Regions from separate parts of the Prescottella sp. GW823-FHT02E09 genome, predicted to be linked through region 3. Evidence: riboswitches for the same ligand, from Rfam matches in the RefSeq annotation. Region 3 holds a riboswitch; each other region holds the start of a gene.
What was found. A riboswitch is a leader RNA that binds a small molecule or an ion and turns the genes downstream of it on or off. The one in region 3 is predicted to bind cobalamin.
Positions count from the first base shown of each region.

Region 1: another riboswitch for cobalamin. It lies ahead of AC1RIF_RS07165 (magnesium chelatase subunit D family protein); the one in region 3 lies ahead of AC1RIF_RS03375 (LLM class flavin-dependent oxidoreductase).
Region 2: another riboswitch for cobalamin. It lies ahead of AC1RIF_RS04210 (ABC transporter substrate-binding protein); the one in region 3 lies ahead of AC1RIF_RS03375 (LLM class flavin-dependent oxidoreductase).

Region 1 covers NZ_JBXAJP010000002.1:646,473-653,681, reverse strand. The annotation lists gene AC1RIF_RS07185 (hypothetical protein) at 1-173, shown strand, start outside; gene mtr (mycothione reductase) at 196-1,602, opposite strand; gene AC1RIF_RS07175 (alpha/beta hydrolase) at 1,599-2,618, opposite strand; gene mqo (malate dehydrogenase (quinone)) at 2,833-4,368, shown strand; adenosylcobalamin-variant (AdoCbl-variant) riboswitch at 4,437-4,533, shown strand; gene AC1RIF_RS07165 (magnesium chelatase subunit D family protein) at 4,585-6,522, shown strand; gene cobO (cob(I)yrinic acid a,c-diamide adenosyltransferase) at 6,560-7,174, shown strand; gene AC1RIF_RS07155 (cobyrinic acid a,c-diamide synthase CobB) at 7,188-7,209, shown strand, end outside.
Region 2 covers NZ_JBXAJP010000001.1:862,047-869,255, forward strand. The annotation lists gene AC1RIF_RS04190 (helix-turn-helix domain-containing protein) at 1-205, shown strand, start outside; gene AC1RIF_RS04195 (S9 family peptidase) at 206-2,320, opposite strand; gene AC1RIF_RS04200 (phosphoribosylaminoimidazolesuccinocarboxamide synthase) at 2,337-3,221, opposite strand; gene AC1RIF_RS04205 (MDR family MFS transporter) at 3,382-4,809, shown strand; cobalamin riboswitch at 4,822-5,006, shown strand; gene AC1RIF_RS04210 (ABC transporter substrate-binding protein) at 5,038-6,024, shown strand; gene AC1RIF_RS04215 (FecCD family ABC transporter permease) at 6,021-7,079, shown strand; gene AC1RIF_RS04220 (ABC transporter ATP-binding protein) at 7,076-7,209, shown strand, end outside.
Region 3 covers NZ_JBXAJP010000001.1:694,090-701,298, reverse strand. The annotation lists gene AC1RIF_RS03395 (MFS transporter) at 313-1,761, shown strand; gene AC1RIF_RS03390 (metal ABC transporter substrate-binding protein) at 1,871-2,806, shown strand; gene AC1RIF_RS03385 (metal ABC transporter ATP-binding protein) at 2,803-3,546, shown strand; gene AC1RIF_RS03380 (metal ABC transporter permease) at 3,543-4,409, shown strand; cobalamin riboswitch at 4,463-4,683, shown strand; gene AC1RIF_RS03375 (LLM class flavin-dependent oxidoreductase) at 4,835-5,809, shown strand; gene AC1RIF_RS03370 (ABC transporter ATP-binding protein) at 5,774-7,159, opposite strand.

The DNA.
Region 1 (7,209 bases), on a different contig from region 3:
TCGCGGGACTCGTCACCGCCGTCCTCGTCCTGGGCTCCTTCGGCACGTACTTCGCGTCCGCACCGCTCTTCGTTTTCGGGTACTTCATCCCGGCCGCACCGGTGGCGGTGGTGCTGGTGGGATGGCACGCGTGGCTGCCCGACCCCGTCGAACAACGCTCGCCGATCGGGTGATCGGCGAGCGTCGAGGAATCGTTCAGATGTCGAGGCCGAGCAGGGCGTTCTCGACCACCTCGGGCATCGCCGGGTGGATCCAGTACTGGCCCGTGGCCATGTCCTGCGCCGACAGGCCGAAGCTCATCGCCTGGATCAGCGGCTGGATCACGGTCGGGGCCTGCGCGCCGATCACGTGGGCGCCGAGCAGACGGCCGGTGCCGCGCTCGGCGATCACCTTGCAGAAGCCCTCGTCGTCCTCCATCGCCCAGCCGTACGCGACGTCGCCGTAGTTCTGCACCTTGACGGTGATGTCGAGACCGGCCTCGCGGGCCTGCTCCTCGGTCATGCCGACGTCGGCGATCTGCGGGTCGGTGAACACCGCGGCGGGCACGAACCGGTGGTCCGTGCGGCGCAGCCGTGAGATCGAGTGGACCGCACTGTCGTTCCAGGCGTCGTGGAGCAGGTTGTGTTGGACGACGCGCATCTCGTGGTTCGCTACGTGCTTGAGCTGGTACGGCGACGACACGTCCCCGAGCGCGAACACGCCCTCAGCGGTGGTGCGCTGGAACTCGTCGACGATGACCCGTCCGGTCTCGTCGACGGCGACACCGCCGTGGGCCGCGTCGAGCCGATCCCCGTTGGGGGTGCGGCCGACCGCGACCAGCAACTCGTCGCCGGCGACGACGGTGCCGTCGGCCAGTTCGACCTCGATGCCGTTGCCGGCGGGGCGCGCGGCGACCATCGGGTTGCTCAGGTGCACGTCCCACTTGCGGTGTGCCAGTTCGGTGAACCAGTCCGAGACGTCCCGGTCCAAGTGCCGCAGCAGCCGGTCGCTGCGGCCGATGATCGACACCTGCACGCCGAGCGCCGAGAACACGTGCGCGAATTCGGCTGCGATGAAGCCGGATCCGAGGATCACCAGCCGCTCCGGCAGTTCGGGCAGCCGCATGATGTCGTCGTTGGTGTGGAACCGGACGCCGCCGTCGAGGATCTCCTGCGGGATCACCGGCCGCGACCCGGCCGCGATCACCACCTGGTCGGCCGTGATGACCGCGCCGGTTCCGGTGTCGATGGTGCGGGGACCGACGAACCGGGCGTGCCCGCGGAACACCGTCACGTTCGCGCAGTCCTCGGCGCGGTACCGCTCGCCGCCGGCCGAGATCGGATCGATCCGGCCGAACACGCGCTTGACGATGTCGTGCCAGCGCACGTCGTCCAGGGTCGCGTCGATCCCCAGCTTGGACGACTCGGTGATCGTGCGGGCGACCTCGGCCGCGTAGACGTACATCTTGGTGGGGATGCAGCCCACGTTCAGGCATGTGCCGCCGAACGTGCTCTCCTCCAGGATCGCGACCTTCATCCCGTCGTAGCGGTCGTCGAGGATCGAGTTGCCCGATCCGCTTCCGATGATCGCGAGGTCGAAGTGGGTCGTATCGGGGTGGTTCACGCGGGGGCTCCGGACTCTCGATCGGACAGGTGATGGGCATCGAGCCAGTCGAGCCACAGATCCACCTCGGTGAACGCGGCCGCGAGCGGCTTCTCGGTGGACAGGAACACGTCGTGGCGGGCTCCGTCGATCGGCACGATCGTGGTGCGGTTGCCGAGGCAGCCGGCCCACTTGGCGATCTGCTCGACGTCGAGAACCGCGTCCGCGGCGTCGACGGCGGGGTTGTAGCGGGACGCGAAAACCGTGTTCTTCGAGCGCAGGATCAGTGACGGCACTCCGATGTCGAGGCCGCGGTGCAGGTGCGCGTGGCCGCGGCGAATCGCGCGCAGCCAGCCGAAGGTGATCGGGAATCCGGTCAGCGGCTTCCAGTCGAGGTCGTACTCCCACTGGCCGTTGGCGCCCACGTGCAGGCTCGAGCCGTACGTGTCGAGCTTCTGCCCGGGAACGGGGGTCTTGCTCGACACCCGGCCCAGCGCGTCGATGGCTGCGGTCGTGCCGGCGGTGCGCAGCAGCGCCGGGCCCTGCAGGTCGAACCACGGGCTGTTGAGGATGAGACCCGCCACACCGGCGCCGGCGGAACCACCCGGTTTGCGTTCGAGCCGATCGAGCCACAGCGGGACGATCAGCCCGCCCGTGGAGTGCGCGACGAGGAGGACCTGGCCGCCGCCGATCTGCTCGCGCACCAGGCGGAGGGCCTCGTTGAGTTCGGCGTCGTACATCCGTAGGTCGGTCACGAAGTGCGGTGTCTGGCCCGGACGCCGCGAGCGCCCGCATTTGCGCAGGTCGAGCGCGAAAAAGGCGAAGCCCTGCTCGGCGAAATGCTGTGCAAGGTGCTGCTGGAAGAAGTAGTCGGTGAACCCGTGGACGTAGAGCACGGCCCGGTTCCCCGGTGCGGATGCGGGCTGGTAGCGGACCAGCGTGGCCTCGACGTCGCCCTCCCCGTCTGGATCGGTCCCCAAAGGGATTGTCAGCTGCTGGTATCCGTCGCCGAGGACGTCGGGAGCCCAAGTAGTCACGATCACACTCTATTGGGCGAACAGAGTCGTTTGCGAGGGGCACAATTGGGGGAGGTGACGCACAGGTAACCTAAGCGCCACAGGCGCGCGAATTGCGGTCTGTGCACGCGATGCCACGAGTTGACACGGTCACCGGTGACGGAAGCCGGTGAATCCGAGTGGGCGATGCGTGCGAACAGGTCGCGTGTGAACAGACAAGGAAGTCGATTCTCCAGTGTCAGAGCAGAACGTAGTGGCGAAGACCGATGTAGTGCTCGTCGGAGCGGGCATCATGAGCGCAACGCTCGGCGCGATCCTGCGTCAGGTGCAGCCGGACTGGTCGATCACCACCTTCGAACGACTCGACGCCGCTGCGGCGGAGAGCAGCGACCCGTGGAACAACGCGGGCACCGGGCACTCCGCGCTGTGTGAACTCAACTACACGCCTGCGAAGGCCGACGGCACCGTCGACATCACCAAGGCGATCAACGTCAACGAGCAGTTCCAGGTCTCCCGCCAGTTCTGGTCGCATGCCGTCGACAACGGGGTCCTCACCGATCCCAAGGAATTCGTCAACCCGATCCCGCACGTGAGCTTCGTGCACGGCGCCGACAACGTGAAGTACCTGCGCGCCCGCTACGAGGCACTCGCCGGTCACCCGCTGTTCGCCGGCATGGAGTACTCCGAGTCCGAGGACTTCTTCACCGAGCGCCTGCCGCTCATGGCCGAGGGCCGTGACTTCTCCGACCCGGTCGCGCTCAACTGGACCGAGTCCGGCACCGACGTCGACTTCGGCGCGCTCACCAAGCAGCTGCTGAACTACGTCGCATCGTCGGGCGGCACCGTCCACTTCGGTCACGAGGTCCGCAACCTCACCAAGCAGTCCGACGGCAGCTGGATCGTCAAGGTCGAGAACCTGCGCACCGGCGCCAAGAAGACCGTCAACGCCAAGTTCGTGTTCGTCGGCGCCGGCGGCGGTGCGCTGCACCTGCTGCAGAAGTCGGGCATCAAGGAGGCCAAGGGCTTCGGTGGCTTCCCGGTCAGCGGTCAGTTCCTGCGCTGCACCAACCCCGAGCTGATCGACCAGCACCGGGCCAAGGTGTACGGCAAGGCGGCAGTCGGCGCGCCCCCGATGTCGGTGCCGCACCTCGACACCCGTGTCATCAACGGCAAGCCGGGCCTGCTGTTCGGCCCCTATGCCGGCTGGTCGCCGAAGTTCCTCAAGCAGGGCAAGATCACCGACCTTCCGGGCTCGGTCAAGCCCAACAACCTGATGTCGATGCTCGGTGTCGGCCTCACCGAGCTGAGTCTGACCAAGTACCTCATCGGTGAGCTCATGCAGTCGCCCGCCGACCGCATCGGCACCCTCGGTGAGTTCGTGCCGAAGGCTGTCGGCAAGGACTGGGAGCTCATCACCGCCGGTCAGCGAGTCCAGGTGATCCGCAAGAAGGGCAAGGGCGGCGTCCTCGAATTCGGCACCGCCGTGGTCAACGCCGAGGACGGCACCATCGCCGGCCTGCTCGGTGCCTCGCCCGGCGCCTCCACCGCCGTGCCGGCCATGCTCGACGTGCTGCAGCGCTGCTTCCCGCGCGAGTTCGCGGCATGGAAGCCGAAGCTGCAGGAGATGGTCCCGTCGCTGGGCCTGAAGCTGTCCGACAACGCCGACCTGTTCCAGCAGGTCTGGGACTGGAGCACTCGTTCGCTGCAGCTCGGCGATGCCCCCACGGCCCCGGCGCACGCCGCGCCCGTGGTCGAGTCCGCATCCGTCTGACGATCGCACCACATCCACTACCGCGGCTCGGAGGAAACTCCGGGTCGCGGTAGTGTGCTGCAACAGAGAAACGTCTGCGGGGAAGACCTGTGAGAATCAGGCGCGGTCCCGCCACTGTGAGGGTGCTCGATGGGAGCGACCCGAAGCCAGAATGCCGCAACGTTTCGCACCGCCAAGCTCTCGGCGAGGAAACCGAGACGTGAAGGGATTCGATCGTTGCGTCACAGTCATGACCTGGCCGCTCACGAGCCTGCCGGCTTCCCGTTCAGTGCCGTCGTCGGACAGGACCGCCTGCGCCTGGCGCTGATCCTGTGCGCCGTCCACCCCGGAATCGGGGGTGTGCTGGTCCGCGGCGAGAAAGGCACCGCCAAGTCGACCGTCGTGCGCGCGCTCACCGCGCTGCTCCCCGAGATCGAGCACGTGGGGGAGCGTCGCCGGGCACGGCTCGTCGAACTCCCCGTCGGTGCCACCGAGGACCGCGTGGTCGGATCACTCGATCTCGAGAAGGTGCTTCGCGACGGCGAGCGGGCCTTCCAACCCGGGCTGCTCGCGGATGCGCACCAGGGCGTGCTGTACGTCGACGAGGTCAACCTCCTGCACGACCACCTGGTGGACGTGCTGCTCGACGCGGCCGCGATGGGCCGGGTCCACATCGAACGCGACGGTGTCTCCCACTCGCACCCGGCGAAGTTCGTCCTCGTCGGCACCATGAACCCCGAGGAGGGGGAGCTGCGTCCGCAGCTGCTGGACCGGTTCGGGCTCGCGGTGGACGTCGCGGCCTCCCGGGACGTCGACGTGCGGATGGAGGTGGTGCGCCGCCGCCTCGACTACGAGCGTGACCCCGATGCCTTCGCGGCCCGCTACGCCGGGCAGGACGGGGAGCTGGCCCGGCAGATCGCGCACGCCCGCGGTCGTATCGACGACATCGAACTGTCCGACGGCGAGCTGCGACGGATCGCGTCGCTGTGCGCGTCGTTCGACGTCGACGGTATGCGCGCGGACCTGGTCCTCGCCCGCACCGCCACCGCGCACGCCGCGTGGCGGGGCGCCGACGCGGTCGCCGAGGAAGACGTGCGTGTTGCCGCGGAACTTGCTCTGCCGCACCGTCGTCGGCGTGACCCCTTCGACGAGCCGGGCCTCGACCAGCAGCAGCTCGACGACGCGATGGCGGAGGCCGACTCCGACGTCAAGGCACACGACGAGCCCGAGCCCGATCCCGATCCCGACGGGCCCGGTGGCGGCGAGTCCCCGTCGGATCCAGCACCGGAGCCGCCGTCGGATCAGTCGACATCGGAAGCGCCCGAACAGGATTCGACCGATCCGGGGGCCGGTTCGGGAGCCGAGCGCAACGCCGGTGCCCCCGGCCCGCAGTTCCGGACCCGGATGCTCGAGATCCCCGGCGTCGGCGACGGCGCCCCCGGCCGGCGGTCCCGTTCCCGCTCCACCCGCGGTCGCACCGTTCGGACCACGACCGAGCCCGGGCACGGTCTGCATCTGGTGGGCACGCTGTTCGCCGCCGCCGAACACCAGACGGACCGGGGTCGGTGGGGAGGCCCGATGCGGCTGGCGCCCAGTGACATTCGGGGCGCGATCCGGGAGGGTCGCGAGGGCAATCTGGTGCTCTTCGTCGTCGACGCGTCCGGGTCGATGGCCGCGCGGGACCGGCTGTCCGCGGTGACCGGCGCGGTGGTGTCGCTGCTGCGCGACGCCTACCAGCGGCGCGACAAGGTCGCCGTGATCACCGTCCGAGGCCGTGAGGCCGAACTGGTGCTGCCGCCGACGTCGTCGGTCGATGTCGCGGTGCGTCGACTGCGGTCGATGAAGACCGGAGGCAAGTCGCCGCTCGCCGAGGGCTTCCTGCGTGCCCGCGAGGTGGTGCTGCGCGAACGCGTCCGGGATCCCAAGCGTCGCGCGCTGGTGGTGTCCCTCACCGACGGTCGTGCCACCGGTGCCGCGGACGCCGTGCGGCGGGCCAAGCGCGCCGCCGCGATGCTCGCCGACACCGGCGTCGCCTCGATCGTCGTGGATTGCGAGACCGGCATGGTCCGGCTCGGCCTGGCCGCAGAACTTGCCCGTGACCTGCGCGGCGGGTGCGTGCGGCTCGCGGAGCTCTCGGCGCAACAGGTCGCCGGCGTCGTCCGCGCCGCCGCCTGACCCGCCCGAACATCCGAGTCCGAGGAAGGGACTGCACATGCCCAAGGGCGTACCCGAGAACGTGCCCGTCGACGGGCTCACCACCCGCCAGCGCCGGAACCAACCGGTGCTCGCGGTGCACACCGGACCCGGGAAGGGGAAGTCGACCGCCGCGTTCGGTATGGCGCTGCGCGCCTGGAACCAGGGCTTCGATATCGGTGTGTTCCAGTTCGTCAAGAGCGCCAAGTGGAAGGTGGGCGAGGAGGCCGCCTTCCGGGCGCTCGGCGACCTGCACGAGAGCAGCGGCGTCGGCGGCGCCGTGCAGTGGCACAAGATGGGCGAGGGCTGGTCGTGGACCCGCAAGCAGGGTTCCGAGGAGGACCACGCGGCGGCCGCGGCCGAGGGCTGGCAGGAGATCGTCCGCCGCCTCGCCGCCGAGACGCATCGCTTCTACGTGCTCGACGAGTTCACCTACCCCCTCAAGTGGGGCTGGGTGGACACCGAGGAAGTTGTCGAGGTCTTGCGATCACGCCCCGGCAACCAGCACGTCGTCATCACCGGCCGCGACGCCCCGCAGGCGTTGATCGACGCGGCCGACCTGGTGACCGAGATGACCAAGATCAAGCATCCGATGGACGCCGGCCGCAAGGGCCAGCGCGGCATCGAGTGGTGACGATGGTGATCCGTTGAGCACTCCCGCCGTGGTGA
Region 2 (7,209 bases), 170 kb from region 3:
CTTCGCGGCTGACGACATCACGGTCACCCAGTTCATCCACCGGGAGCGCCTCGACGGCGCCCGCAAGGAACTCACCGGTCCTGCCGCGTCGGACCGCCGCATCGCCGATGTCGCCGCACGCTGGGGGTTCTCCTCGCAGGCGCACTTCACGCGTGCTTTCCGGCGCGAGTTCGGGTCCACCCCCAGCGAAGTACGTGGCGGCTGATCAGACAGCGCCCGCGGTGTCGAGCACCCACGCGTACTCGAACGCGACTTCCTTCCACTTCTCGTACCGCCCGCTGACGCCGCCGTGGCCGGCACTCATCTCGGTCTTGAGCAGCAGCGGCGCGTCACCGGTCTTCGTCGCACGCAGCGCGGCAACCCATTTCGCGGGCTCGACGTACAGCACGCGGGTGTCGTTGATGCTCGTGATCGCGAGGATCGCCGGATAGTCCTTGGCCTCGACGTTCTCGTACGGGCTGTAGGACCGCATGTACTCGTACACCTGCGGATCCTCGAGCGGGTTGCCCCACTCGTCCCACTCGATCACCGTCAGCGGCAGGTCCGGATCGAGGATCGAGGTGAGGGGATCCACGAACGGCACGTTCGCGAGGATGCCCGCGAACAACTCGGGCGCGAGATTCGCGACCGCGCCCATCAGCAGGCCGCCCGCGCTGCCGCCGTCGGCGACCAACTGTGCCGGCGTCGTCCGCCCCTCGTCGACGAGATGTCGTGCGCACGCCACGAAATCGGTGAAGGTGTTCTTCTTGGTGAGCGTCTTGCCGTTCTCGTACCAGTGCCGGCCCATCTCGCCGCCGCCACGCACGTGCGCGACCGCGAACACCATGCCGCGGTCGAGCAGCGACAGCCGCGCGACCGAGAACGCCGGGTCCATGCTGGCCTCGTACGAGCCGTACCCGTACAACAGCGTCGGGGCCGGGTCGCCACCGATTCCCTTGCGCCGCACGATCGACAGCGGGATACGGGTGCCGTCGTCGGCGACGGCCCACTCCCGGTGCTGCTCGTAGTCGGCGGGATCGAACCCGCCGAGCACGGGCTGCGACTTGCGCAACAGCAGTGCGCCGGTTGCCAATTCGTAGTCGTACACGCGGGACGGCGTGATGAACGACGTGTACCCCAGGCGCAGCGTCGGCTGATCCCACTCCGGGTTGGACCCGAGGCCGACCGAGAACAGTTCCTCGTCGAACTCCATCTCCGTCAGCTCGCCGTAGCCCTCGGGCGTGAGCGGCCAGATCGCCAGCCGGGTGAGCACGTCCCGGCGGTAGCTGAGCACCAGGTGGTCGGCGAACGTGTCGATGTCCTCGAGCCGGACGTCGTGACGGTGCGGGACCAGGATCTCCATCGCACCGGGATCCGAAACCGGGGCCTGCGCCAGCACGAAGTTCTCGGCCTTCTCGCCGTCGACGACGTCGTTGTGCAGGATCAGGAAGCGGTCCTCGCCCGCGACCACGGCGTGCTCGGCGGAGTACTCGACGCCCTCGCGACGCGGCAGGATCACCCGGAACTCGCCCTCGGGGTTCGCCGACTCGAGGATCCAGCCCTCGGTGGTCACCTTGGACCCGAGCCAGATCATCAGGTACTTCTCGCTGCGCGTGGACCCGACCGCCACCCAGTACCGCTCGTCCGGTTCGTGGAAGACCTGCACGTCCTGGTCCTGTGTGGTGCCGAGCCTGTGCCGCCACACGGTGTCGGGCCGCCACGACTCGTCGACCGTCAGGTAGAAGATGTGCTGGTGGTCGATGGCCCACGTCGCGCCGGGTGCGGTGTTCGGGATCTCGTCGGCGAGCAGTTCGCCGGTCTCGAGATTCTTGAACCGCAATGTGTAGCGTTCGTCGCCGATGACGTCGACCGAGTAGGCCAGCAGCGTGCCGTCGTGGCTCACCGAGAACGCGCCGACGGAGAAGAACTCGTGGCCCTCCGCCTCGACGTTGCCGTCGAGCAGCACCTGCTCGCCCGGCATCGCGGTGTCGGCCGACAGCTCAGGCGGCGTCCAGTCGTCCGGTCCGGAGATGGGGCACCGGCAGTTGACGCCGTACTGCTTGCCCTCGGCGGTCCGCGCGTAGTACCACCAGTCGCCCAGCCGCGTCGGGACCGACATGTCGGTCTCCTGCGTCCGCGACTTGATCTCCTGGAACACCTTCTCGCGCAACGGCTCCAGATGCTCGAGCTGCCGCGCGGTGTACGCGTTCTCCGCCTCGAGGTACTCGATGACCTCCGGGTCCTCCTTTGCCCGCAGCCACTCGTAGTGGTCCACGAACGTGTCCCCGTGATGGGTCCGTTCGAGGGGCACCCGCTTGGCGACCGGAGGCGGAGTCGGCATCGAGGGCACGGTCATCTCAGCCCACCCAATCCTCGAACGACAGACCCGAGATGCGCTCGTACGCCTCGATGTAGCGGGCGCGGGTCGCGTCCACGATGTCCTGCGGCAGCGGCGGGGGCGGGGTGTCAGAGGCGCGGTCCCAGCCCGACGCGGGACTGGTGAGCCAGTTGCGCACGAACTGCTTGTCGAAGCTGGGCTGCACCTTGCCCGGCTCGTACCCGTCGGCCGGCCAGTACCGCGACGAGTCCGGCGTCAGCACCTCGTCGGCGAGCACCAGGTTGCCGTCGGCGTCGAGGCCGAATTCGAACTTGGTGTCGGCGAGAATGATGCCGCGGTCCCGCGCGAAGCTGGCGGCACGGAAGTAGATGTCGAGGGTGTCGTCGCGCAGCTTCACCGCGAGGTCCTGACCGACCTTGTCGACGACGGCCTGGAAGTCGATGTTCTCGTCGTGGTCGCCGAGATCGGCCTTGCTGGCCGGGGTGAAGATCGGCTCGGGCAGCTGGCTCGCCTCGACCAGCCCCTCGGGCAGCGCGACGCCGCACACCGCACCGGTGCTGTTGTAGTCCGCCAGGCCCGAGCCGGTGAGGTAGCCGCGGGCCACGCACTCGACGGGCAGCATGTTCAGCTTGCGGACCACGAGGGCGCGCCCGAGGACCTCCTCGGGGATGCGCTCGTCCAACGGATCGCCCGCCAGGTGGTTGGTGCCGCCCAGCTTCTCGAAGAAGAAGACGCTCATCGCGGTGAGCACGCGCCCCTTGTCGGGGATCGGCGTGGTCAGCACATGGTCGTAGGCCGAGATCCGGTCACTCGCGACCAGCAGCAGGTGCTCGTCGTCGATCGTGTACAGATCGCGGACCTTGCCGCCGGCCAGATGGGTGTAGGAATCGAGTGAAGGACGCACGTTGCATACCCTATCGGTCCCGCGAATCGGCGCATCCCACCGCACGTGGGCGCCCCATTCGCATCTTCCCCCGCGATTCGCGCACTTGTGCGCAAAACGCGGGAGTCGGCGGTAGTCGTTAGCCTTGTTTCGGACTTCACGAGGAATGGTGGGTGGGTGCATGGCGATCGACACCGCGACTACATCGGTGGGGCTGCGCTCGGAACGGGGCCCGATTCTGTTGTCGCTGATGCTCAGCACGTCCCTCGTCGCGCTCGACAGCACGATCATCGCGACCGCGGTGCTCACGATCGTCGGCGATCTCGGGGGCTTCTCGCAGTTCCCGTGGCTGTTCTCGGTGTATCTGTTGGCGCAGGCGGTCTCGGTGCCCATCTACGGCAAGCTGTCCGACGTCTTCGGCCGCAAGCCGATCATGATGCTGGGCATCGCGCTCTTCGCGGTCGGTTCGCTGCTGTGCGGCGTCGCGTGGAGCATGCCCGCGCTGATCGTCTTCCGGGCGCTCCAAGGTCTCGGCGCCGGCGCGATCCAACCGATGGCGCTCACCATCGCGGGCGACATCTACACCGTCGCCGAACGCGCCAAGGTGCAGGGCTACATCGCGAGTGTGTGGGGCGCGTCCGCGGTGCTGGGCCCGACACTGGGCGGCGTGTTCTCCGAGTACCTGTCATGGCGGTGGATCTTCCTGGTCAACCTGCCGCTGTGCGCGCTCGCAGCGTGGATGCTGCACCGCAAGTTCGTCGAGACGACCACGGTGCAGCGGCGGCGCATCGACTATCCCGGCGCGATCCTGCTCACCGGCGGCGCGGCGCTGATGATCCTCGGACTGCTCGAGGGCGGCCAGTCGTGGGAGTGGCTGTCCCCGATGGGCATCGGCGTCTTCGTCGTCGGTGCGTCGATGCTCGCCGGATTCGTCCTCGTCGAACGCCGCGTCGCCGATCCGATCCTGCCGCTGCACATGCTGACCCGCCGGGTGCTGGTCGCGAGCAGTCTGGTGTCGCTGTCGGTGGGCGCGATCCTGATGGGGCTCACGTCGTACGTGCCGACGTTCGTGCAGGGCGTGCTCGGCACCGGCGCGCTCGTCGCGGGCTTCGCACTGGCGGTGCTCACCATCGGCTGGCCCATCGCCGCGTCCCAGGCCGGACGGTTGTACCTGCGCGTCGGATTCCGCACGACCGCGCTGATCGGCAGTGCCCTCGCGCTCGTCGGCACCGCACTGTTACTGCTGCTCTCGGACGGCTCGCCGGTGTGGCAGGTGGGCGCGACATGCTTCGTCATCGGCTCCGGCATGGGCCTGATCGCCACCCCTACGCTGATCGCGGCGCAGTCCAGCGTCGACTGGTCCGAGCGCGGCGTGGTGACCTCGACCAACATGTTCGCGCGCTCGATCGGCAGCGCCGTGGGTGTCGCGGTGTTCGGTGCGCTGGTGAACTCACGGGTCGGCGAGGCCGCCGAACCGGATCCCGGTGATCTTGCCGACGCGATCCACCTGGTGTTCCTCGGACTGTTCTGCATCGCCGTCGTGATGACGGTGTCGTCGGCGCTGATGCCGCGGGCTGAGAAGACCGACAAGGCGGACAGCGCCCTCTGACCCGTCGTCTATTCTTCACGATGTTGTCACGGTGTTCGGGAAGTCCGGTTGAAGCCGGCGCGGTACTCGCCACTGTGGGCAGGTACGTCGACTACTAGGGGTTCGACCCCAGCCACTGGGTGCACATGCATCCGGGAAGGCGTAGTCGGCGGCTATCCCTGCCGAGCCAGGAGACCGGCCGTGACGCATAACTGCACGTTTTCCACGAGTCATGGAAGGCGGGTCGCTTTGCGTACCCCTATCTCTCGCCGAGTCATCTCCACGGCAGCGGTGTCGATCGCCACCGCTCTCACCCTCACCGCGTGCGGCGGGTCGTCGAACGACGACGCCGACGCCGCCGCGATCTCCCTGCAGAACTGCGGGCGCACCGTCACGCTCGACGGTCCGGCCGAGCGGGCCGTCACCCTCAACCAGGGCGCCACCGAATCGGCGCTGTCGATCGGTGCCGAGGGCCAGATGGTCGGCACCGCGTACCTCGACGACACCATCGCCCCTCAGTGGCAGGCCGCGTACGCGCAGGTGCCGGCGCTGGACGAGAAGGACTACCCCAGCCGCGAGGCGCTGCTCGAGACCAAGCCGGACCTGGTGCTGGCGTCGTACTCGAGCGCGTTCGACGACAAGGCCGTCGGCTCGCACGAGTCGTTCGACGAACTGGGCATCGCCACGTACGTCTCACCGTTCGGCTGCAAGGACAAGTCGACGCGCCCGCCGGTCGCGTGGGATTCCATCGCCACCGAGATCACCGACTACGGCACCCTGTTCGGCCGCGAGACCGAGTCCGACGCCGTCATCGCGCAGATGCGGACCACCCTCGCCGGCATCGAGTCCGCCGCGCCGGCGAAGGGCAAGACGATCTTCTGGTACGACAGCAACACCGACACCCCGTATGTCGGCGGCAACGCCGGCGGACCACAGTTGATCATCGATGCGGTCGGCGGGACCAACGTCTTCGCGAACGCCGACGGCGCGTGGCTCGACGGCAGCTGGGAGACGGTGCTGGCGGCGAACCCCGACATCATCGTCCTCGCGGACGCGTCATGGGACACCGCCGAGGAGAAGAAGACCTATCTCCGCAACGATCCGGCGCTGAAGGACCTGAAGGCGGTGCGCGACGACGCGTTCGTCGTGGTCCCGTTCTCGGCGAGTACGCCCGGTCCCCGCACCATCGAGGGCGCGAGCCTGGTCGCCGAGCAACTGGGCGGCAGCGGGGCATGAGTCTGACGACCCGGGTGCCGGCCCGGGCGGCCGCGACGACCAGCACCGGCTGGGCGGTCGTCCTGGTCGCGTTGCTCGTGGTGAGCTGCGCGGCCGGGGTCGCGATCGGTGCGGCCGACCTGTCGATCGGCACGGTCGTCGAGGCGATCGCCGGACGACTCGGCATCGGCCCGGGGACCGACCTGCTCACCACCCACATCGTTGTCGACCTGCGGATGCCGCGGGTGCTGGCGGCCGCGGCGACCGGCGCGGGCCTGGCCGTGTGCGGCGCCGTGCTGCAGTCGCTGACCGGCAACCAACTGGCCGACCCGTACCTGCTCGGCATGTCCGGGGGCGCATCGTTGGGGGCGGTGCTGGCCTTGACCAGCGGCGTGACCGCGGTGGGTGCCTTCGGTTTCGGCGCCGTCTCGTCGGCTGCGTTCCTCGGGGCCCTCGGCAGCCTGCTGCTGGTGTTCCTCATCGCGACCTCACGGTCCGGGGCGTTGCTGCCCGGCCGGCTCGTCCTCGCCGGAATCGCGGTGGGCCAGCTGACCGCGGCGCTGACGTCTGCGCTGGTGCTGTTCGGCGACCGCGACGCCGCCCATCGGGTGCTGAACTGGACCCTCGGCTCGGTGGCCGGCGTGCGCTGGTCGGGCCTGATCGGCATCCTCATCGTCGTCGCGTTGACGTTGACGATCGTCCTGGCCTACAGCCGGGTGCTGGACTCGTTCGCGTTCGGCGAGCGTGCCGCCGCGAGCCTCGGCACCAACGTCGAGCGGTCCCGGTGGGTGCTGTACGCGGTGGCGTCGCTGTGCACGGCGGCACTGGTCGCGCAGGCCGGTGTCATCGGCTTCGTCGGACTCGTGGTGCCGCACGCCGCCCGGATGCTCGTCGGCCCGCTGCATGCGCGCCTGCTCCCGGTGGTGGTGTTGCTCGGCGCACTGCAGCTGGTGTGGGCCGACATCGTCGCCCGCACCGTCCTGCCCGGGCGGGAACTACCCATCAGCATCGTCACCGCCGTCGTCGGGGTGCCGGCGTTCGTGTGCCTGCTCCGACGACGGGGAGCTCGCGCATGAGCCACCACTCCCCCGAGATCAGCGTCGAGGACGTCACCTGGTCGGTAGCAGGCACCCGGATCCTCGACCGCGTCACGTGCTCGGCTCCGGAAAAGCGGGTCACCGGGCTGATCGGACCGAACGGGTCGGG
Region 3 (7,209 bases):
GTGGACGATGCACTTCGATCTGATGTGTGACGGCCATTACAGGGCAGGGGGCGGCGAACTGTGCAAGCGGATTCAGCTCAGCGGAACATGGGTGTCCAGTTCGCGAATTGTCACTTGCTGCAGTCGATTTCCCCCGTGTGAGGTGTGCCGACACGTTCGGGCGCCCGGGGTGTTCGTGCGGCACCGCCGAGGTGCGCCTTTCTGTTCGGAGTGGTTTTCCGCTCACCGGGAAACGATGGAGGTGAGCTGCGTCTCGACTCCTAATGTGCTTCCGGTCACTGTTGGACACGCGACTGGAATGTAGGTAGGGAAATGTCAGTCACCGTCTCAAAGGGCGACGAAGCCCCCGTCCGGGGCGCCGGTGATTCCGGCGGCTCGAACGGGTACTGGATCCGCGTTCTGCTGATCCTCGTCCTGCTTACCGAGCAGGCGGCGCTGGCCTTCGCCCTCTTCACCCCGGCTCTGCCGAAGATCGCCGCGAAATACGAGACGACGCAGGTCGTCTGGGTGATGACCGCGCTGGTGCTCGCTGCCGCGATCTCGTCCCCGATCCTCGGCAAGCTCGCCGACGTCTACGGTAAGAAGCGCATGCTCGTCGTGACCGCGGCGATCGCGAGCCTGGGCGCGCTCATCTCCGCGATCGCCCCGACGTTCCCGATCCTGCTGGTCGGCCGCTTCCTGTCCGGTGTCGGGTTCGCCTTCACCGCGCTCGGCTACTCGCTGATCCGTGACGTCTTCCCGGCTCGACTGCAGGCGATGTCCATCAGCATCGCGAACACCGGTGTCGGTGTCGTCACCGTCGTCGCCCCGCTGATCACCGGCTTCATGGTCGACCGGACCGACGTGTCCTCGGTGTTCTGGTTCTCCTTCGCCCTGTGTGCTGCAGGCGGTCTGCTCACGCTGTTCTTCGTCCCGGAAACTCCGGTGCGCGCCAAGGTTTCGGTCGACTGGCTGGGAGCCTTCCTGCTGACCGTCGCGCTCTTCACGGTCATGCTGGCCCTGTCCCTGGGTGCCGGCTGGGGCTGGCTGAGCGGCAGGACTCTCGGCACGCTGGCCGTCACCGTCATCTTCGCGGTCGGATGGGTGGTGTGGGAGCGTCGCTGCCCGGAGCCGCTCATCAGCATCGACGTCCTGGCCAGCCGCAAGGTCGGCATCACGCTGCTTGCGGGTGGTATCGCCTACGGTGCAACGACACTCACCGCGACGCTGATCCCGATGCTGCTGCAGACGCCCCAGGAGGCCGCGGACTACGGATTCGGCCTGTCGGTCACCGATATGGCGCTGTGGATGCTGCCCGGCGGCATCCTGATCGTGCTCGGCGGCGTGTTCGTCGGTGCCACCTCGAAGCGAATCGGCTTCCGGCAGCACCTCATCGGCGGATCGGTCCTGATTGCACTGGGTGCGGCCCTTCTCGCCACCACCCCGGACCAGGCGTGGCAGGTCGTCTTCGGCTACGGCCTGATCGGCTTCGGCTCGATGATCTACGCCGCCATCCCGAACCTGGTGATGATGGCCCTTCCGGCCGACCAGCGCGCGATCGGCGCCAACTTCACCGGACTGTCCCAGTCGATGTTCGGCGGCATGCTGTCCTCGGTGGGCTTCGCCCTGCTGGCCCAGCACGTGCTCACCGTCGGCCCCGCCGGCCCGGTGTACAGCTCCGACGGCTTCTTCGTCGCCTTCATGGTCGCCGCCGGCGCGGCCTTGCTCGGCGGACTCCTGGCCTTCGGTATCACCGTCGGACGGCGTGGCCAGGACCTGTAGTCCCACACGATTCGGCACCAGCTCGGGGTTCGGACCGCAACTGCGGTCCGAGCCCCGAGTCGGATCGACGAACTTGATTGTTCGAGAACCACGATCATAATATTTCGGTGTGCCGAAACTTCAGCTCGAAACGGTGCGCCTACGGGCGGCCGCGATCCTCACCGCTCTGGGACTCTCGCTCGCCGCGTGTGGAACCGCGGGTGGAGCGGAAAGCGCAGACAGGCCTGTCGTGCTGACGACCTTCACCGTGCTCGCCGACATCGCGGAGAATGTCGCCGGCGACCGTCTCGTCGTCCAATCGATCACCAAGGTCGGTGCCGAGATCCACGGCTACGAGCCGACGCCGGGTGACATCAGGAAGGCCGCACAGGCGGATCTGATTCTCGACAACGGGCTCAATCTGGAGGCCTGGTTCGCGCAGTTCGTCGAGGGTCTCGACGTTCCCCACGTCGTCGTCAGTGACGGTGTCGCACCGGTGAGCATCACCGAGGATGCCTACTCGGGCCTGCCGAACCCGCATGCGTGGATGTCGCCGGTCAACGTGCAGCGGTACGTCGACAACATGGTGACCGCCTTCAGTGACCTCGACCCGGGCAACTCTTCTGTCTACGAGGCGAACGGTGCCGCCTACAAGGCGGATCTCGAGACGGTGCAGGACGAGTTGGTCATGTCGCTGAGCGTGCTCCCGGAGAACGAGCGGGCCTTGGTGACGTGCGAGGGCGCGTTCTCCTACCTGGCCCGCGACGCGGGGCTCACCGAGAAGTACATCTGGGCGGTCAACGCAGAACAGCAGGCCACACCCAAGCAGATTGCCTCGGCGATCGAATTCGTCAAGGCGCGAAACGTCCCCGCCGTGTTCTGCGAGTCGACCGTCGCGGATGCGCCGATGAAGCAGGTGGTGGAGGCGACCGGCGTCCGGTTCGGAGGCACGCTGTATGTGGACTCGCTCTCCACCGCCGACGGTCCAGTGCCGACGTATCTGGACCTCATTCGTCACGACGCCGCGACGATCATCACGGGGCTGACCGGGCAGGCGCCGCGATGACCGACGTGATCCGGGTCGAGGATGTCACCGTTCGCTACGGCGATGTGCTTGCGCTCGAGAGGGTTTCGCTGTCCCTCCGGCCCGGCCGGGTGTGTGGACTGATCGGTATGAACGGATCGGGTAAGTCGACGCTGTTCAAGACGATCATGGGTATCGTGACGCCCGACACCGGAAGGGTGCTCATTGACGGTGAGTTGCCCTCTCGGGCAAGGAAATCCGGTGCGATTGGCTACGTGCCGCAGAGTGAGGACGTCGACTGGGCGTTTCCTCTCTCGGTCGGCGACGTCGTGATGACCGGCCGCTACGGGCGTATGGGATTCACACGTCGGCCGACCCGCGAGGACCGTCGGGCCGTGGACGAGGCGCTCGACCGCGTCGAACTCGCGGAGTTCGCCGGCCGGCAGATCGGTCAGCTCTCCGGGGGCCAGAAGAAGCGGACGTTCGTGGCGCGCGGAATCGCGCAGGGGGCGACGGTTCTTCTGCTCGACGAACCGTTCGCCGGTGTCGACAAGCGCAGCGAGGCGACCATCACCAGGTTGCTCCGCGAGATGGCCGCAGGCGGAGCGACGGTTCTGGTGTCCACGCACGATCTGAATGCGCTGCCACGGCTTGCGGACGAAGCGATCCTGTTGATGCGGAGCGTCCTGATGCAGGGCGACCCCGACGAAGTTCTTCTGCCGGAGAATCTCGCCCGTGCTTTCGGGTTGGACGTCATGAATCGGAACGAGACTCACACGTGACCGTGGCAGACTTCCTCCTCGATCCACTGCGCTACGACTTCATGATTCGGGCGCTCGCGACCACCGTCGTCGCTTCCGTCGTGTGCGCGATGCTGTCGTGCTGGCTGGTTCTGGTTGGCTGGTCCCTGATGGGTGATGCCGTCTCGCACGCCGTACTTCCCGGGGTGGTGCTTGCCTATGTGGTGGGTGCGCCATTCGCGCTCGGGGCGGTGATCTTCGGCTTTCTCGCGGTCGCGCTGATCGGCGTGGTCCGGAGCACGAGCCGGATCAAGGAGGACGCCGCGATCGGCATCGTCTTCACCACCTTGTTCGCGTTCGGTCTGGTGCTGATCTCGGTGACCCCCAGTCAAACCGACCTCAATCACATCATCTTCGGGAACCTGCTGGGAGTCTCACGTTCCGATCTGATCCAGGTGCTCGTCTTGGCCGCGATCGTCTTCGTCGCGCTCGTCCTCAAACGCCGCGACTTCACGCTCTACGCGTTCGATCCGACACACGCCCATGCAATCGGGCTGAGTCCCAGGATGCTCGGCGGCGCGCTGCTCGGGCTCCTCGCGCTCACCGCCGTTGTCGCGCTGCAGGCAGTGGGCGTGGTGCTGGTGGTCGCCATGCTCGTCATTCCCGGTGCCACCGCATACCTGCTCACCGATCGGTTCGGGCGGATGCTCGTCATCGCACCGGCGCTGTCCGCGGGGTGTGCTGTGGTCGGTCTGTACACCAGCTACCACCTCGACACCGCGTCGGGCGCCATGATCGTTCTCGCGCAGGGTGTCGCGTTCGTGGTGGTCTACCTCTTCGCACCGCGCCACGGAATCATCGGCCGTCGAATCATGGCAGCGCGCCACCGGCGCGTGTGCCGGTGAAGACCGGCGCGAGGAGGGCCTAGACTGGCCGGTGCAGTTGGTTCGCCCGCTCGACCGTTCGGAACCCGGTGGGTCGTGGTGCGGCGTCGAAGTGCCTCCGACGAGGTACGAGAGGGAACCCGGTGAGAATCCGGGACTGTCCCGCAGCGGTATGCAGGAACGATCGCCGTCACCAGCACTGTGCATCCGCCTGGGAAGCGACGGCCACCAGGTTCGCGTCCGATGGGCGCGGGCGCCTGCGAGTCCGAAGACCTGCCCGCTGTGTCGAGTGCGCCGCGCTCGGCGGTGTGCCGCCTCGAGGACTGGGTGCGCGGACCTGATCGGGCATCACCGAGCGCGCGTCAACCGCGCTGCGAGGGGCGCGGCAGGCGTGTGCAGCCGTGGGCGGCCTCTCGGATCGAGCAGAAGGACGCCCACGGATCGCCATGAGATCGCAGACGACTCGTTTCGGAGTCATCAGCCACTGCGCGGGCGCGCGCAGTTCGCGCGAGGAGCTTCGCGACACCGTCGAACTAGCCTGCCGTGCCGAGGAACTGGGCTTCGACTCGTTCTGGATCGCACAGCATCACTTCGGCGTCCAGCGGGGTCATTCGCCCTCGCGCCTGGTCGTGCTCGCTGCCGTCGCGGAACGCACCGAGCACCTTCGGCTCGGCACCGCGGTGATGGTGGCCCCGCTCGAGGATCCGATCCGGTTGGCCGAGGACGCGGCGACGGTGGACGCGCTCAGCGGTGGGCGGCTCGAACTGGGTCTCGGTGCGGGCGCCGACGCGGACACCGCCCGCAGGTTCGGCAAGGATCACGACCGGCGCCGCGAGGACCTGCGGGACACGGTCGAGGTGCTGATCGACCTGATCGGGGGCGGACGGATCGTGCCCGACGAGCGCGGTCTGCGCGAGCGGATCTGGCTCGGCACCGCGTCGAGATCAGGTATGGAGCTGGCCGCCCGGCTCGGCGCGGGCGTGTTGTCCGGTCGTAGCTCGTCGCCGCAGGGACCCGACGATGCGCTCTCGGCGCGGATGCTCGACGAGTACACGCAACGTGCCACGAATCCACGTGTCGGACTGTCCCGTCCGGTGATCTGCACCGAGGACACCGCGTCGGCGCGCAGGCTGCTCGCCGACGGGGTCACGGATTGGGTGCAGCGCGGAATCCGAACCGGACGATTTCCCGAGGGGTTCAGCGCCGCCGACTATCTCGACCGCAACCACATCTATCACGGCTCGGCCGAGACGATCGCCTCCGGACTGCGCGGCGACGCGGGCCTGCCGTTCGCCACCGATCTGCTGTGCCACGTGCAACCGGTACATCTCACAGCAGCGCAGTGGGAACCGTTGCTGGAGAACATCGCCACGCAGTTGCGCCCGCTACTGGCCGATCGTCAGGACGCGGTCGCACACTGACGTGAGGGCACGGTCGTCGTGGCTGACCATCACGACCGCCGTGCCCGCGTCGGCGAGGTCGCGCAGCGCCTTCAGGACCTGTCGGCCGACGGTCGGGTCGAGGGCCGCGGTGGGTTCGTCGGCCAGCACCAACTCGGCGCCGGAGACGAGTGCCCGGGCGAGCGCGACCCGTTGGCACTGGCCGCCGGACAGGGCGGCGGGCCGTGCCCGGAGGTGGACCGCCTCGAGCCCGAGTCGTCGCAGCGCCGACGAGGCGGCCGCGCGGCCGTGCGCGCCCCGCAATCGGCGGGGTTCGACCACCGATTTCCAGATCGGCCACCGTGGATCCAGGCTGCCCACCGCGTCCTGGAACACCACCTGGACCGCTCCGCGCGCGGGGGCGGGTGCGCCCGACCACGTGACGGTGCCGGTCCCGGGCTTCTCCAGGCCAGCGAGAATTCGGAGCAGCGTGCTCTTCCCCGAGCCCGAAGGCCCACGGATTCCGAGGATCTCGCCGCGGCGCACCCGCAGGGATGTTGTCGGCACCACCTGACGATTCCCGTAACTGTGGCTGACGGCATCCACGTCCAGCACCACCTCGCCGACGGGCGCCGCGGTCGACGCGTCGACCAGCGGATCGTGGGCATGGATCAAGGCGAGTGTGTACGGATCCCGAGGAATCGTGAGAACACGCTCGGCGTCGCCGCGCTCCACGATCTCGCCGTTCTTCAGGACGTAGATGCGGTCGGCGAACTTCGCCACGAGTGGGAGGTCGTGGCTGACGATCAGCAGACTCCGAGACTCCGCCACCAACCGGGTCAGCACCGTCTCGGCGGTGACCGAGTCCAACGCGGACGTGGGTTCGTCGGCCACCACGAGCGCGGGCGCGAGCGCCGTTGCCGCGGCGATACCCGCACGCTGCTGCATTCCTCCGGACCACGTGTGGGGCCAATCCCGAACCCGCCGTTCGCTGTCGGCGACGTCGAGCGCGGTGAGCCGGCGCGCCGCCGCGTCGTGGGGGACCGGGCGCGACTTCGAGCGCCACGCCTCCTCGATGTTCCCGCCGATCCGCATCAGCGGGTCGAGCCCGCCGTAGGCGTCCTGCGCGACGTATCCCACCCGGCTGCCGCGGATCCCGCGCAGTTGTGTCTCCGATGCGGTGGTCACGTCGCATCCGCCGATGCGGATCTCTCCCTCCACCGACGCGCCCGACGGCAGCATTCCGAGCAGGGCCTTGATCAGGGTGCTCTTGCCGCAACCGCTCTCGCCGATGACGGCGACCGTCTCACCGGGGGCCACCGAGAGCGACACCGATCGGAGGGCGCGCCGACCGTCGGCGTACGTGACGGACAGAGCGGATACGGCCGTCACGGCTTCGTCCGGCAGTGTTCCGGTTTCGGTGGTCCCTGTGGTCCCTGTGG